Regions from separate parts of the Mesorhizobium sp. USDA 4132 genome, predicted to be linked through region 2. Evidence: riboswitches for the same ligand, from Rfam matches in the RefSeq annotation. Region 2 holds a riboswitch; each other region holds the start of a gene.

Region 1 (5,004 bases), on a different contig from region 2:
GCTTTGCTGGAGCATGACCTGCAGGTCATGCTCGCCAATACAAGGTACAATGCCGACCAGGAGCTGCGTCTCGTCCGGTCCATCCTGAGCTGGCGGCCGGCGGCCGTTGCCATCATCGGCGTCGACCATCCCCCGAAAGTCGTCGAGCTTCTCAAGGCAGCCGACATCCCGATCATCGAGATGTGGGACACGGGCGGTGAAGTGATTGATACCGCCGTTGGGTTCGATCATGCACGTGTCGGCGCAGCGCAAGCCAACCATCTCATAGGTCAGGGTTATCGGCGCCTGGCTTTCGTTGGCAGCGTTCGCGAAAACGATAAACGCGCCCAGAAGCGTTTGAGCGGGCTGGAAGCTGCGGCAGCGACGGCCGGCCTCCCCGACATCGTCAAGCATACGGCGCAGCAAGGCGGCAGCCCCGAACTCGGGGAGCGGCTTGCAACCGAGCTTCTGGAACGCCATCCCGAGATCGACGCAATCGCCTGCAACAGCGATGTCGTTGCGTTTGGCGTGCTTCGGGCACTGCGGAAACTCGGCCGGCGCGTTCCCCAAGATATCGGCGTTGTTGGATTTGGAGACAACGAGGCGGCGAGCTGCGTTAGTCCCTCCCTAACGACGGTTCGCCCTGATCGCGAGCGTATTGGCAAGCTGACGGCCGAGGCGATCGTCGCACGGATCAACGATGCCAAATCATACACCGCACCCGTCGAATGGGAGCTTATCGTCCGGGAAAGTACAGTTCGATAGCTCCCGGCCATCCAAGGCGGTTGAAGCGTTCGTCTCCAGCGTTCGTTCGACATCCCACTCTCGGTCCATCTCCGCCAGTCTTGTTTCGATCTGCATCGCGATCCGGCAAATGTCGATCATCGCATTCTCGGGGATTGACAACGATCGCGTTTGTTATGTTATAACATAATAACTAATGATCGAAGCTACCGTCAATCTGGAGACAAGTCATGTCACGGCAGAAATCTCAACCAACTCCGGTGACCGTTTTGACCGGCTATCTCGGTGCTGGCAAAACCAAGCTTCTCAACCGCATCCTGACGGAGCCGCACGGAAAGAAGTTCGCCGTCGATGAGATCGGGATCGACAAGCGAGGGCCGTCACCCGCCTCGTCTTTTCTCACTCGAAACCGTCTGCTGACAGCTGTCGCGTCAGGCCTCATCTTTGCTGCTTCCGGAGCGTTTGCCGATGATGATCATGAGACGAAAGAGGCATGGCGCCTGTTTGTCGGCGATCATACGAATCCAGTCGTCCGCGCCATCGACTTCGAGAACGGCAAGGAACTCGGCCGCTACGACGTCAAGGGTCCTGCGGCGCTGACCGCCAGCGCGTCCGGCCGGAGCGTATTCGCCACGCAGTCGGATCATGACATCGTGCACGTCCTCAAGACTGGCATCGATTTCTCCGATCACGGGGAGCATCGGGACCTGGAGGTTTCCGAGGTGGGGCTGTTGCCCGTGACTTTCGAGGGCAAGCGTCCTTTCCACGTCGTTCCACATGACGACCATGCGATCCTCTTTTACGATCGAGGCGGCAAGGCGGATATCATCGACGAAACGGCTCTTCTCGAAGGCAGGGCTGACGTGAAGACAGTCGACACGACGAAGCCGCATCACGGCGTAGCGGTGACGATGGGTCGTTTCGTGCTGGTGTCGGTCCCAAACACTGAAGTCGAAACCAAGCCCGACGAACTGCCGCCGAGGGTCGGTCTTCGCGTCGTCGATGAAGCGGGCAAGCAGCTCGGTGACGTCGCGAAATGCACCGATCTTCACGGCGAGGCCACTTCGTCCCTGCTGGTTGCTTTCGGTTGCAAGGAAGGCGTTCTTGTCGCCCGTCCTGGCGGACTTGATGGACCGAAACTGGAAATGCTCGCTTACCCCATCTGACATGCCGAAAGGTTCGACTGGTACCTTGCTTGGCGGTAAGGCAATGCAGTTCTTCCTCGGCAACTACGGCGAGGACAAAATCGTCCTGATCGATCCGGACAGCGAGAAGCACTTCCGGCTGATCGCCCTGCCCACCCGCCGCGTCGACTTCCTGCTGGACCCAGCAACGCCGCGCAGTGCCTACATCCTGACGGAGGACGGTGATCTTCATGTGCTGGACGTGATCAAGGGCGAGATCGTTCGCAAAGCCAAGGTCACCGAGCCCTACAGCAAGGACGGCCATTGGCGTGATCCGCGTCCGCGCCTTGCCGTTGCGGACGGTCATATCGTCATTACCGATCCGCGGCACTCGCTGGTTCGCGTCGTCGATGCGGAAAGCCTGAAGGAGGTCCGTACGATTCCCGTCGAAGGAAAACCCTTTACGATCGTTGCCGTCGGCGGCTCCGGGGCATCGCATTGATGCGATGATGCGGCATGAAGCGGCGCCGTTGACAGTCGGCAGAGGGAGTGTAGGTTGGCGGCGTCAAGGTTCTTCCATCCCGCGATGGAAGCTAAGAGGGAATCCGGTAAAAACCGGAGCTGTCCCGCAACTGTGAGCGGTGAGCCGTTCGTCCAACATGTCACTGGCAGTCAATGCCGGGAAGACGGACGATGAAGGCTTTGACCCGCGAGCCAGGAGACCTGCCTGACGATAGAAGTTCCGTGGTCGGGGTGTGCCACAGGAATGACGGTTCCGTCGGGCCATCGTGCCTGCCGCAACCTTCATTTTTGCTGCCTCCTCCTTGAGTGAGACGAAGGCAGTGAAAACACAGGGATTATCTTCCCAGAACGTATCCGGGCGCGCCGTCCTGCTGATTGCGAAATCCGCCTTTGCGGCATCGCCGCATCTGGAAATGCAACGGCTCGCGAAACTTGCAGCCGGCGTGACCGGAGCCGGAACGGTTCGGGTCGCCTTTACCGAACAGGGTACCCCCTCCCTGCGCGACGCGCTGTCCGATCTGCTCGACGAGGATGTCGAAACCGTCGTTATCGTGCCGCTCGTCCTGCCCATGGAGCCGAGTTTCCTTATCTGGCTGACGAAATCGCTGAAGCGCTGGAAAGCGGTCGATAGCCGGCGCTGGCCGGCCCTTTCGATCACCCGGGATATCGCCTCGAGCACGTTGATGGCGCGGCTGATAGGCGAACTGCTCGAAACCGCCGAAGCACTGGACGTGCCGCAGACCGACACGCCGCCCGTTGCCGAGGGATCGCTCGTGCCGGCCCAGAAACGTCGCGTGCTCGTCTGCCAGGGCGGTCCCTGCAACGCGGCTGGAGCCGATGTGATCTGGGGACATCTGCGCAACCAGCAGGAGCGGCAGAAACTGCGCACTGCCGGCGACGGCACGATGACCGCAAAATCCACCTGTCTCGGCCCCTGCAATCTGGCGCCCGTGCTGCAGGTATTTCCGGAAGGAACCTATTACGGCGGCGTCAACGAAGATGCGATCGACCGGATCATCGGCGAGCACCTGCTCGGCGGTGGGATCGTCGAGGACTTCGCCTATCACCCAACGGGCCGCAAGCAGCGGCTTCGCACCCCATCCGAACAGAACAAGAGGAAAGAGAATTGACGTCGCACACTCTATCGCGCCTGGCCGCCGCCTGGCTCAGTGCCGCCATCTTTGTCACCGCAGGCACTGTCTTCGCTGCCGAGCCGGTTCGCGTCGGCGCCACCTACATCACCAATGGCACGGATCCGGCCAAGGGCTCGAACGGCTGGGCGCTGGTCAGCCACGGGGTCGGCGAGAACCTCTTCACCGTCGATCGGGACGGCAAGCTCGTGCCTGAACTGGCCGAAAAGGCGCAGCGCACCGGCGACCTGACCTGGACCGTGACCCTGAAACACGGCCGCCTGTTTTCCGACGGCACGCCGATGACAGCCAAAGCGCTGGCGGCGGGCTTCGACAACACATTCGCCAGCAACAAGGCGGCGCTCGCCACCGGTGGCAAGCTGACATTCGAGGCGGCCGATGACCTGACGCTGAAGGTGACAACCGAAAAGCCGGTGCCTTTCATCCAGGCGCTCTTCGCCGAATGGCCGCTGATCGCCTACAAACCCACCTCGGCCGGCAACGCCGTCTTCAGCGGTCCTTACCGGATCTCCGCCTTCAAGACGGATGCCTCGATCACGCTGGAGCCCAACGTGCATTTCGCCGGCGCCGACAAGCGTTCGCCGGTTAATTTCCGCAAGTTCGGTGATGCCCAGACCCTGACGCTGGCGCTGGAGGCCGGCGAGCTCGATTTGGCTTTCGGCTTGCCGTCGGAAGTCGTGAGCCGGCTCCAGACAAACCCTGATCTGGCAATCAAGTCGTTCCCGGTCGGATACCAGTATCTCGCTTTTTTCAACACTGCCCGGCCGCCGATGGATGATGTGAAGGTGCGCCAGGCGATCGATCTGGCCTTCGACCGCAAGGAGCTTGCCACCGCGATCAACGGTGGCGACCCCGCCACCGGCGCCTACGCCTCCTATTTCCCCTTTGCGGGCAGAGAGGCACGCCCGATCGACCCTGCCAAGGCCGCAGCGCTCCTCGACGAAGCCGGCTGGGCAAAAGGCAGCGGCGGCATGCGCGAAAAAGGCGGCAAGCCGCTGCGTCTGCTGGTCATAACCTATCCGCAGCGTCCTGATCTCGTCACCATGCTGCCGGTGGTCAAGGCGGAACTCGCAAAGATCGGCATCGCCATCGATACGCAGGTGGTGGAAAACATCCAGCAGATGGCTGCGGCCGGGGACTTCGACATCGCGCTCTGGGCGCAGCACACTGCCCCGAGCGGCGATGCCGCCTTCTTCCTGAACTCGATGCTGAGAAGCGGCGCTTCGCTGAACTATGCGAAATATGCCTCGCGTGGCTTCGACGCGATCCTCGATCGATTTGCGACCGAAGGCAATCCGGAAAAGCGGGTGGCGATTGCGCTGGATGCCCAGCAGAAGCTGTTCGACGATGCGCCCGCCTCTTTCCTGGTATCGCCCGTCTGGTATGTCGGCCTGTCGAAGCGGCTGAAGAACTACGAGCCGTGGGGATCCGACTACCACGTGCTGCGCGCCGATATCGGCGAGGCGGAGTAAGGCCACGTGATG
Region 2 (5,004 bases):
CGCTTGCCGGACCGCGCAGCTATGGCGGACAGATGATCGAGGCACGGTTCATGGGCGAGGGTGGGCGCTCCGAGCTCACCTACGACGACATTCGCCGCGCGCTGAAACTCGCCCGCGTTGCCGACGCTCTGCTGATCGGCCTTTTCGGCCTTCTGGCGCTGATCATCTGGCAAGTTTGAGCAGCCCATCCAGATCGAGATGCTTTTCCATATGGCCGGCCAGCCGGTCCAGCACTGCGTCCACGCCAGCCTCGTAGTCCAGGTCCGATACAGAACCTCCGAGCCGCGCCAGCCAGGCCGACCGCTGCCGGTCGTCCGAGAACAGGCCATGGAGATAGGTGCCCCAGACCCGGCCATCCCCCGATATCGCACCTTCCGGGTTACCGCCGATTGTCGCAAAAGACTGCCTGCAATCGGCACCGGTGGTTCGCCCGATATGCATTTCATAACCGGACAGGGAAATTCCGTCGAAACTCGCGCCCGCAACGGCCTCAAGCCGTTTATCGCCCGCGAGAACCGTCTCGACATCCAGCAGGCCAAGCCCCTCGATCGAGCCGGGCGGCCCTTCCGTCCCTTCCGGATCGGAAATCGTCTTGCCAAGCATCTGGTATCCGCCGCAGAGACCGAGCACCTGCCCGCCGCGGCGGACATGGGCTGCGATATCGACGTCGAAACCGGCCGCCTTCAGCGCCCGGAGATCGGATATCGTCGCCTTAGAACCGGTGAGCAGCACGAGATCGCAATCGCCGGGAATGGCCTGTCCCGGCCGGACCCGGATCAGATCGACATCCGGCTCCGCTTCCAGCGGATCGAGATCGTCGAAATTGGAGATATGCGGCAGGATCGGCACCGCGATCCTGATCTTCGCACCAGCCTTCCGCACAGAAGGTGCATTAAGGCCAAGCGCATCTTCGGCCGGCAGCCGGGCCGCATCGGCAAAATGCGGCAACAGCCCGATCGACTGCCAACCGGTGAGTTCCCCGATCATCCGCATGCCGTCGGCGAACAGGGCCGGATCGCCCCGAAAACGATTGACGATAAAACCCCGGATCATCGCCGCATCCTCGGGATCGAGCACCAACCTCGTGCCGGCAAGGCTGGCAATCACCCCGCCGCGGTCGATATCGCCGATCAGCACCACCGGCACGTCGGCGGCCCGGGCAAACCCCATATTGGCGATGTCATTGTGGCGAAGATTGATTTCCGAGGCGCTGCCGGCACCCTCGACCAGCACGAGATCAGCCTGATTGCGGAGGATTTCGAAACTTTCCAGAACCCGCGGCATGAGCCCGGGCTTGAGGCTCTGATACTCGGCGGCCTTGGCATTGCCTTCGACCCTGCCTTGCACCACCACCTGCGCACCCACCTCGCTCTGCGGCTTCAGGAGCACCGGGTTCATGTGGACGCTGAGCGGTGCGCCGGCGGCACGCGCCTGCAGCGCCTGCGCCCGGCCGATTTCGCCGCCATCCGCGGTGACCGCGGCATTGTTCGACATGTTCTGCGGCTTGAAAGGCATGATCTTCAGGCCGCGTAGCGTAAAGGCGCGGGCAAGCCCGGCCACGACCAGCGACTTGCCCACATCCGAGCCCGTTCCCTGAAACATCAGCGCCCGAGCTGGCTTGACCCCAACCATGGCTAAAACTCGATGCCGGCCTGGGCCTTCACGCCCGCCTTGAAGTGGTGTTTGACCAGCGACATCTCGGTCACCATGTCGGCGGCCTCGATCAGCGCCGGCTTGGCGTTGCGGCCGGTGACGACCACATGCAGATCCAGCCGCCGTGCCTGTAACGCGGCGACGATCTTGTCGAGATCGAGATAGTCATAACGGAGCGCGATGTTGAGTTCGTCGAGGATGACGAGCCCGATCGTCTCGTCCGCCATCAGCTCGAGTGCCTTTTCCCAGGCCTTTTCCGCCGCGGCGACGTCGCGCTTCAGGTCCTGGGTCTCCCAGGTAAAACCTTCACCCATCGTGTGCCAGGCGACGCGGTCGCCGAAGACGGCAAGCGCCGGCTGCTCCCCAGTCGACCAGGCGCCCTTGATGAACTGCACGACGCCGACCCGGCGGTTGTTGCCGAGCATGCGCAGCGCCAGGCCGAAGGCGGCTGTGGATTTGCCTTTTCCGGAGCCGGTATGGACGATGAGAAGACCCTTTTCCTGGGTCTTCTCTGCCACTTCCGCATCCTGAACCGCCTTGCGGTTCGCCATCTTGGCGCGGTGACGCTCGACGGACGCCTCATCGATCTCCTTCACCGGGAAGCGAGCTTCGCCGAAGATCCGGCAGAAGCTTCCTCGCCAGCGCGGAACTTTTCGCGGACGACACCGGCCAGCGCACCGAGCACCGCCCAGAACACCAGGTTGGTGGCATAGACGGCGTTGACGAAGCGGGCATAGAGATCCATCGGGACGGCCGTTTCATGGCTGGGCGGCAGCGGCGCGCCGACCAGATGCGGGGCGATCAGCAGCACGACCGCAAGCGCTGCAAATACGGCCGAGCGTGTGTAGGCGAGCAGGCCGAGACCGATTGCCGTGCAGACAGCCGTCGAGACCCACCAGATCTGGCGCGGACCGAGTTCCGCGGCCGGCATGCCGGGCAGTTCCGGCGGCAGGCCAAGGCCGGGCGCGAGAATGACGGTGAGAAAGCCGGCAATGCCGAACATCAGGCCACCGCGCCAGCCCTTGAAGCCGCCGAACGCTTCCGAGGCGGCGATGAGGACAAGGGCAAAACCGATAGCCGACAGCATGTCCGCGGCGAGTGTATAGATGAAACGCTCGAAGCCATCGGCGGGAGCCCAGGCTTCCTCGCCGTGGTGATGCTCGGCGGCGGATGACGCAGCACCTGCGGCAGGTGCTGCGTCATGGCTGTGGCCTGCCTCGGGCGCGGCATTTTCGAACACTTCCGCCCGCAGGATCAGCGGCACGGTGGAGAAACTCTGCATCACGGTCAGCAGCAGTCCGGACAAAAGCCCGGCGATCACCGCCGTGAAGACGATGTTGCGAAACAACGACATTGGGGAGAACTCCTCAGTGGCAGGGGAAGGCGAGCGAGTGGCGCGTGTCATGCGCGGCATTGTGGACGACTTCCAGATGCGAGAAGCCGACAAAGCCGACGATGAACAGGCCGAGCAGGGCCGTCATGCTGAGGGGAATGATCTTCGAAGCGGAAATGGTGACTGCAGCTGCAGCAGAATTCGTAACCATGGTCTCGTCCTTTCGCCCTCCACCCGAGGGCCGTTCACGTTCTTTGCCGCCTCTGGCAGGTCTCCTGGCTCGCGGATCGGACGCCTTCTCCCGCCTTCCCAGAAGTCCGTTGGCCGGATTTCCCAGTGGCATGACGGCCGGACGGCCGTTTTGGTCGAAGACTTTCCGCTTACAGTTGCGGGGGCAGCCGCGGGTTGGACGGCAGAATTCCGTCGCACCGCATTCCCTCTAAAACCCTTTCGGGCACCATAGGCTCGATCACTATAGACGAATTCGCCGTCACGGCAATCGCCTTTGCGACGCATTGACATGGGCCTGCGACCGGGCTTACTTGAAGAGAGATGGTCCCTTTCCGGCAACGGGGAGGGCTAAGAGAGAATGCGGTGCGATCCCTTTTCAGGATCAATGCCGCGGCTGCCCCCGCAACTGTAGGCGGCGAGCCATTGCCTAAAACGGCCATTTGGCCGTCAAGCCACTGGGAAATCCGGCCAACGGTATCCTGGGAAGGCAGGCAAATGGCGACGACCCGCGAGCCAGGAGACCTGCCGTCCGATTAATTTTGCTTCACCGGGCGGGGTGCTCCGGAGGAAGTTTCTCGATCACCGCAGAGGGATTTTCGACCTTCTGCTCCGCGCCCCGATTTTTCGACCCCGGCGGGAACGCGGCTGACCGATGAGTGACCACCGACCAGATGATCCGGCAACCGCCGGCCCGGCAGATGTGACGATTTTCGTCTGCACCAATTGCCGTGACGCGTCCGACGGCGAAATCCGGCCAGGCATCGCACTGATCGCGGCGCTGCGCGAGGCAGCAAGCGGCAAGCCGCTCGCGGTCAAGCCGGTCACCTGCCTTGCCAATTGCGAAAAAAGCCCGAGTGCCGCCTTCAACCACAAGAGCGGCTGGTCCTATGTCTTCGGCCACCTGTCGCTCGACAATGTCGAGGACATCGTCACCGGCGCGATGATGCTGGCCGAGGACGAGCGCGGTTTCCTTCCCCTTCGCGGCCGCCCGACCTGCCTGCGCGGCAAGGGCATGACGGCCCGTATTCCACCCTTTCATCACCACGAGGACATGCCATCATGAGCGTTTCGTTCGACCGCGTTCCCTGCACCGTCGTTACCGGGTTTCTGGGAGCCGGCAAGACCACGCTGATCCGCAACCTGATCGAAAACCTGAAAGGCAAGCGGCTGGCGATCATCGTCAACGAATTCGGCGATGTCGGCATAGACGGCGACGTGCTGAAGGGCTGCGGCATCGAAAGCTGCCCGGAAGACAACATCATCGAGCTTGCCAACGGCTGCATCTGCTGCACCGTGGCGGACGATTTCGTGCCGGCGATCGACCGTATCCTGGCCATCGAACCCTGCGTCGATCACATCCTCATCGAGACCTCCGGCCTCGCGTTGCCGAAACCGCTCGTCCAGGCCTTCCAGTGGCCTGACGTCAAGGCGCGTGTGACGGTTGACGCCGTGATTGCCGTGGTCGACGGACTGGCGCTCGCCGAAGGTCGCGTTGCCGACGATCACGAGGCGCTGGAAGCGCAGCGCGACGCGGACGGTTCGATCGACCATGACGACCCGGTCGAGGAAGTGTTCGAGGACCAGGTGGCCTGTGCCGACATGATCGTGCTCACCAAGAGCGACCTCCTGGATGCCGCCGGCCTCGCGACCGCCAGGGATCGCGTGTCCGCCCATCTGCCGCGTGCCGTGAAAATCGTCGCGGCCGCCAATGGCGCCATCGATCCGGCCGTACTGATTGGCCTCGGCCTCGCCGTCGAGGACGATATCGAAAACCGCAAGACCCATCA
Region 3 (5,004 bases), 3.4 Mb from region 2:
GCAGCTGGTCTATGGCACACTGGTCGATTTCCAGCGCGAGTTCGACAGCGAGACCCGCGATATCGGCTGGCTGCATTTTTTCGTCTCCGACAGGGTGATCATCACCACCCGCCTGCAGCCCCTGAGATCGATCGACCGGGTGCGGGCGGCGATCGAAAAGAACGCCTCGCGTTACAAGAAGCCGATCGACGTGTTCGAGACATTGGTCGCCGAATTCCAGCGCACGCTGATCGCGCTGGTGATGGAGCTGACCGAGGAAATGAACATCATCGAGGACTTCGTTTACGACAACACGCCGCGCGACGAGCGGCGGCGCCTCGCGCCGATCCGGCGGACGGTGGTCAGGCTGCACCGGCACTTGAGAACCGTGCTGACGCTGCTCAGGCGCGCGGCGGCGACCGACGATGACGAGATGCCGCCCGGTTTCGACGACGCCGCTTCGCGGCTGATCGGCAGGCTGGAGGCGGCCGATCACGACGTCTACGCGCTGCAGGAGCGCGCCCGGCTGCTGCATGAGGAAATCGACTCGAAACTCTCCTCCGAGACCAACAGGCACCTCTACATCCTGTCGCTGATGACCGCCTTCCTGCTGCCGCCGACCTTGGTCACCGGCTTTTTCGGCATGAACACTGCGTCGCTGCCCTTCGAGGGGAATGGCTCGGGGACGGCCTATGCCTTCGGCCTGATCGTTATTTCAGTGCTTGCCGCCTGGTGGCTGTTGAAACGCACCGGCATTCTTTGACCGCGGACAAACCGAAAACCCCGCCCGGCTTGATGTCGGACGGGTTGAACTTTGCCTATCGGCCGCTCTTAGAAATAGGGCGAATAGCAGGTCTGACGCGGGCCGTAGTTCGGTTGGAACGAGTTCGAATAGGCGTCGTAGGAGCGATAACGCTCGGCGCACCATTCGTAGTGGCGCGGATTGATGTCGTCCCCGCCGCGATAGACCGGCGCCGGCTCGACGTAACGCGGCTGGGAGGCAATGGCACCGCCGATCAGCGCACCGGCACCGAAGGCGGCCAGCGGGAACCAGTAGCCGTTATGGCGTCGATAGCCCGGCCGGTAGTCGCGATAACCGCGATGCCCGCCATACCAGCCGCCGCCGTGGCGACCGTATTGCACGAGGGTCACGTCGGTATTGGCGTTCGTTGCGATCCCGGCCGGAGCGGTCGGCACCGGCATCGCCTGAGCCGGCATCAGCGAGCCGGCGAGAACGGCAGCGGAGATGCCCGCAGCCGCAATCTTCTTGAAAAGCGTCATGTTAAGCCCCCAGATCCCTTGTCCATGTTCTATTTTGCCAGCCAGTTATTTCAATATGCAGCGGAATTCTATTTCGTTGCAACCCTTGGGAAGTTCATCCTGAACGCGTGATTAACGCGGGCCGCGACGATGCAAGCCCGGTCGCGGCATGTGTGCAACCGGGCTTGCCTTGGGATGGCCAATACTGCTTACCTGTAAGGCGAGATGCAGCGTGCCCGCACGCCGGCGCGCGGTGCATAGGTATCGTCCCAGGCCCGATAGCTGCGATAACGGCTTTCACACCAGGCGACGTGGCGGCTGCCATAACCCCGATCCGCCTGGATAGCGCCGCCGATAATGGCACCGGCACCGAAGGCGGCCAGCGGGAACCAGAAACCGTTGTGATAACGATAACCGGGGCGGCGGTCGCGGTAACCGCGATGGCCGCGATACCAACCGTATCGGTCACGCCGGAAGTCGCGACGGTACTGGACATTGGTGACATCGCTGGCGGCCGAAATGCCGGATGGCGGAGCCGGCATTTGGACAGCCTGCGCGGGTACAAGGCCAGCAAATGTCGTGACCACCGCGACTGCCGCTGCGGTCAGGCGTAGGCGAAAGGCGTTCATGCGGGGTGCTTCCTCATTCTGATTTTCAATCAGAAAACAACGCCACACGCGGGATTCCGTTCCTGGAGCCACGCCCCGTGCCGATCAACGCCGATCACGAATTGGCGATCAGGCGACGATCGAAAGTTTCGCCTGGTCGCCCTGCAGCCGATTGACCATGAAGTTCGAGTACCATTCGACGAACTGCATGACGCCGCCTTCGTGGAGTGGCGAGTAAGGACCGGGCTCGTAGGCGGGCGAGCGGATGCCGAAAGCGTTTTCCTCCACGATCTGACGGTCCTGGTCGTTGGTCATGTTCCAGACATGGGTCAGTTCTTCGAGATTGTAGTCGACGCCCTCGACCGCGTCCTTGTGGACCAGCCATTTGGTGGTAACCGCCGTTTCTTCCGGCCCGAGCGGGGTGACGCGGAACGAGATCGCGTGGTCACCGAGAATGTGGTTCCAGCTGCTTGGATAGTGGAACAGCAGCATGGTGCCGATCGAATTGATCGTCACGTCGTCGGAGAGTTTGCGCTGTACGGCGTTGCGGCCGCTCATCGTATAGCTCTCGGCATCCTCGATCAGCGGCATGCGCGCGACGCGGAACTGGCCGGTCTCGTCCATCCGGAACTCGCTCGGCAACCCGGCCGTCTCACAGCGCTGCCAATGGGCGGCGATGACCGGATCGTCCTTGGCGCCCTGGACACCGGTCGCGGTCGGCGATTCCGGATAGGTGCGGCAGAGTTCCGGGTGGTTGGCGGCGCAGTGGTAACACTCGCGGTTGTTTTCCCAGACGAGCTTCCAGTTGCCCTTTTCGATGATCGTCGACTGGTGCGCGACCTTGGCTTCCGACAGGCGGTGCGGGGCCATATAAGGCTCGATGGCGGCGCGAACCGGCGCGAAATCCGGCGCCTCGTTGGCAAGACAGATGAAGATAAAGCCGGCGACGCTCTCGCAATGGACCTTCTTCATGCTGAATTGGGTCTTGTCGAAGTCCTGGCCCATCTGGCGACCGACCAGAAGCGAGCCGTCCAGCTCGTAGGTCCATTGATGGTAGGGACAAACGAGCCGCACCGCCGAGCCATGTTCCTTGGTGCAGACACGGCTGCCACGATGGCGGCAGGTATTGTGCAGCGCCCGGATCTGGTTGTCGCGGCCGCGCACGATAACGACCGGATAATCGCCGATCTGCAGGGTGAAATAGGCGCCGGCCTTGGGCAGCTCGCAATCATGCCCGACGAACAGCCAGTCGCGGTACCAGATCATTTCCAGATCGAGCTTGAAATAGGCGGGATCGGTATAGAAGGGCTGTTCGAGGCTGAACCCCTCGCGGCGGTTCTTGAGCTGCCGCAGGGCCTGATTGCGAATTTCCATATACTTCCCTTCCTCGTCAATGTGGACAGCGGAAGGACATGGAAATGCCGGCCGGCCCCCAGGCCCGCCCCAAACCCTGTCCCGAACGCCCGCCGCGTCCGGTCGTCATCTTTTGTCCCGAGGCTGGTTTCCGGGCTCAGGAGCTGTCCGTTGCGGGACGGGCTCGGCGCCTTCCCGGGCGGCCTTTTCGGCTCTTTCCCAGTGGCCTGTACCAAGCTTTCTTGCTCCACCACCGTTGCGGGGGCAGCGCCGGATCAAGGTTTCGAAGACCCCTGCCGGCTTCCCAATTCTCCGCCTTCCCTAGACAGGCGGCACCTCAAGATCGAGGCGGATATAATCATCGAGCGGGCGTGTCGCATAGGCGACATTGCGACATCGGCAACCGCGTTGGCGACAGCGGCGAAACGGCCCGGAATGCAACACTCCAGCCCCGCGAAAGCGAAACCTGTCATTAAGGGATAAGCCATAAAATCCCGGCTCGAATGGGAGCGATGCCACCGTGCAGGCCAAGGGGAAAATCCGTTACTATAAAGCTCCTCCACCAAAGCCTCCGGCGCCGGTGGCAGTGAAGACCGCTGCCCATTCCGAATTCCTTCGGACGGGGCGCATCGCCCGCTACAATCCGATCTGGCTGCCGGAAGAGCGCCGTTATCTCACCCATGACGAGGTCGCCGAGCGCACAGGCAAAAGGCTGGAGGCGGCCGGCGAGACAAGCCACAACCGGATCAACTCCTTCCATCGCTCGATCAAGTTTCCGAAGATCATCTTTCACCACACGCTCGATGAGCGGCCGCATCTCGGCTATTGCCATGTCACGGCGGCAAAAACGCAACTTGCCCACGGCGTGCCGGTCAGCTGGTCCTTCTACATTGCCAATTTCGTCTCGGAGATGGGCGGGGAGGAAACGTTCTTCGAGCGTATCAGCACGGCCTATTCGCGCATGTATTTCGCCGTTGCTGTCGAACGAGAGGCCGGCCAGCCGCTGCAGATCAACCGCTCGATCCGCAAGAACGGCCTTCTGTTCCGGACCAACGATCCGATGGAAGCGATCAAGAACGTGCTGATGCTCGGCACCTCCAACGAAATGCTCCGCGAGATCATCAAAAAGCTATGAAGACGCCCGGGTCCGCGTTATTGACGGGCGGATATGACGGCTCAAATCATCGACATCACCCGGGACCATGACGGCGCGCTTGCCCAGGCCTGCGCCGTGCTCGGCGACGGCCTTCCCGTGGCGATCCCGACCGAGACGGTCTACGGGCTTGCGGCCGATGCCACCAATCCCGCCGCCATCACCCGCATCTACGAGACCAAGGGCCGGCCGCGCTTCAATCCGCTGATCTGCCATATGTCGGATCTTGCCATGGCCGAGCGTTATGCCGACTTCGATCCGATTTCGAAAAAGCTTGGCCAAGCCTTCTGGCCGGGCCCCCTCACCCTGATCCTGGCCCTGAAGCCCGAAAGCGGCATCCACGCGCTGGCGACGGCCGGGCTCGACACGGTCGGCATCCGGCTTCCCAAGGGCTTCGCTTCCGATCTGATCCGCGCCTTCGGCAAGCCGCTTGCGGCGCCGAGCGCCAACACGTCCGGCAAGGTGAGCCCAACCAGCGCCGCCCATGTGGCCGACGACCTGGGCGACAAGCTGGCTTTGATCATCGACGGCGGCGCGGCTCCGGTCGGTGTCGAATCGACCATCGTTCGTGTCGAGGATGGCGTGATCCGGCTGCTGCGGCCGGGTGGGGTGGCCGTGGAAGAGATCGAGAAGGCAACCGGTCTTGCGGTG

What was found. A riboswitch is a leader RNA that binds a small molecule or an ion and turns the genes downstream of it on or off. The one in region 2 is predicted to bind cobalamin.
Region 1: linked by a shared signal. The riboswitch ahead of ACZ9IU_RS26590 ((2Fe-2S) ferredoxin domain-containing protein) and the one ahead of ACZ9IU_RS22000 (CbtB domain-containing protein) in region 2 are both predicted to bind cobalamin.
Region 3: linked by a shared signal. The riboswitch ahead of ACZ9IU_RS05105 (aromatic ring-hydroxylating oxygenase subunit alpha) and the one ahead of ACZ9IU_RS22000 (CbtB domain-containing protein) in region 2 are both predicted to bind cobalamin.

Annotation. Positions count from the first base shown of each region.
Region 1 is NZ_JBWCCP010000002.1:826,129-831,132, reverse strand. It holds gene ACZ9IU_RS26605 (LacI family DNA-binding transcriptional regulator) at 1-744, shown strand, start outside; gene ACZ9IU_RS26600 (YncE family protein) at 954-1,889, shown strand; gene ACZ9IU_RS26595 (hypothetical protein) at 1,933-2,349, shown strand; cobalamin riboswitch at 2,398-2,592, shown strand; gene ACZ9IU_RS26590 ((2Fe-2S) ferredoxin domain-containing protein) at 2,690-3,499, shown strand; gene ACZ9IU_RS26585 (ABC transporter substrate-binding protein) at 3,496-4,992, shown strand; gene ACZ9IU_RS26580 (ABC transporter permease) at 5,002-5,004, shown strand, end outside.
Region 2 is NZ_JBWCCP010000001.1:4,435,244-4,440,247, forward strand. It holds gene cbiB (adenosylcobinamide-phosphate synthase CbiB) at 1-179, shown strand, start outside; gene ACZ9IU_RS21985 (cobyric acid synthase) at 163-1,632, opposite strand; gene cobO (cob(I)yrinic acid a,c-diamide adenosyltransferase) at 1,635-2,249, opposite strand; gene ACZ9IU_RS21995 (CbtA family protein) at 2,246-3,007, opposite strand; gene ACZ9IU_RS22000 (CbtB domain-containing protein) at 3,021-3,197, opposite strand; cobalamin riboswitch at 3,235-3,463, opposite strand; cobalamin riboswitch at 3,523-3,761, shown strand; gene ACZ9IU_RS22005 (DUF1636 family protein) at 3,870-4,280, shown strand; gene cobW (cobalamin biosynthesis protein CobW) at 4,277-5,004, shown strand, end outside.
Region 3 is NZ_JBWCCP010000001.1:1,002,412-1,007,415, reverse strand. It holds gene ACZ9IU_RS05120 (transporter) at 1-742, shown strand, start outside; gene ACZ9IU_RS05115 (BA14K family protein) at 811-1,260, opposite strand; gene ACZ9IU_RS05110 (BA14K family protein) at 1,449-1,868, opposite strand; gene ACZ9IU_RS05105 (aromatic ring-hydroxylating oxygenase subunit alpha) at 1,977-3,221, opposite strand; cobalamin riboswitch at 3,326-3,555, opposite strand; gene ACZ9IU_RS05100 (DUF6656 family protein) at 3,739-4,335, shown strand; gene ACZ9IU_RS05095 (L-threonylcarbamoyladenylate synthase) at 4,369-5,004, shown strand, end outside.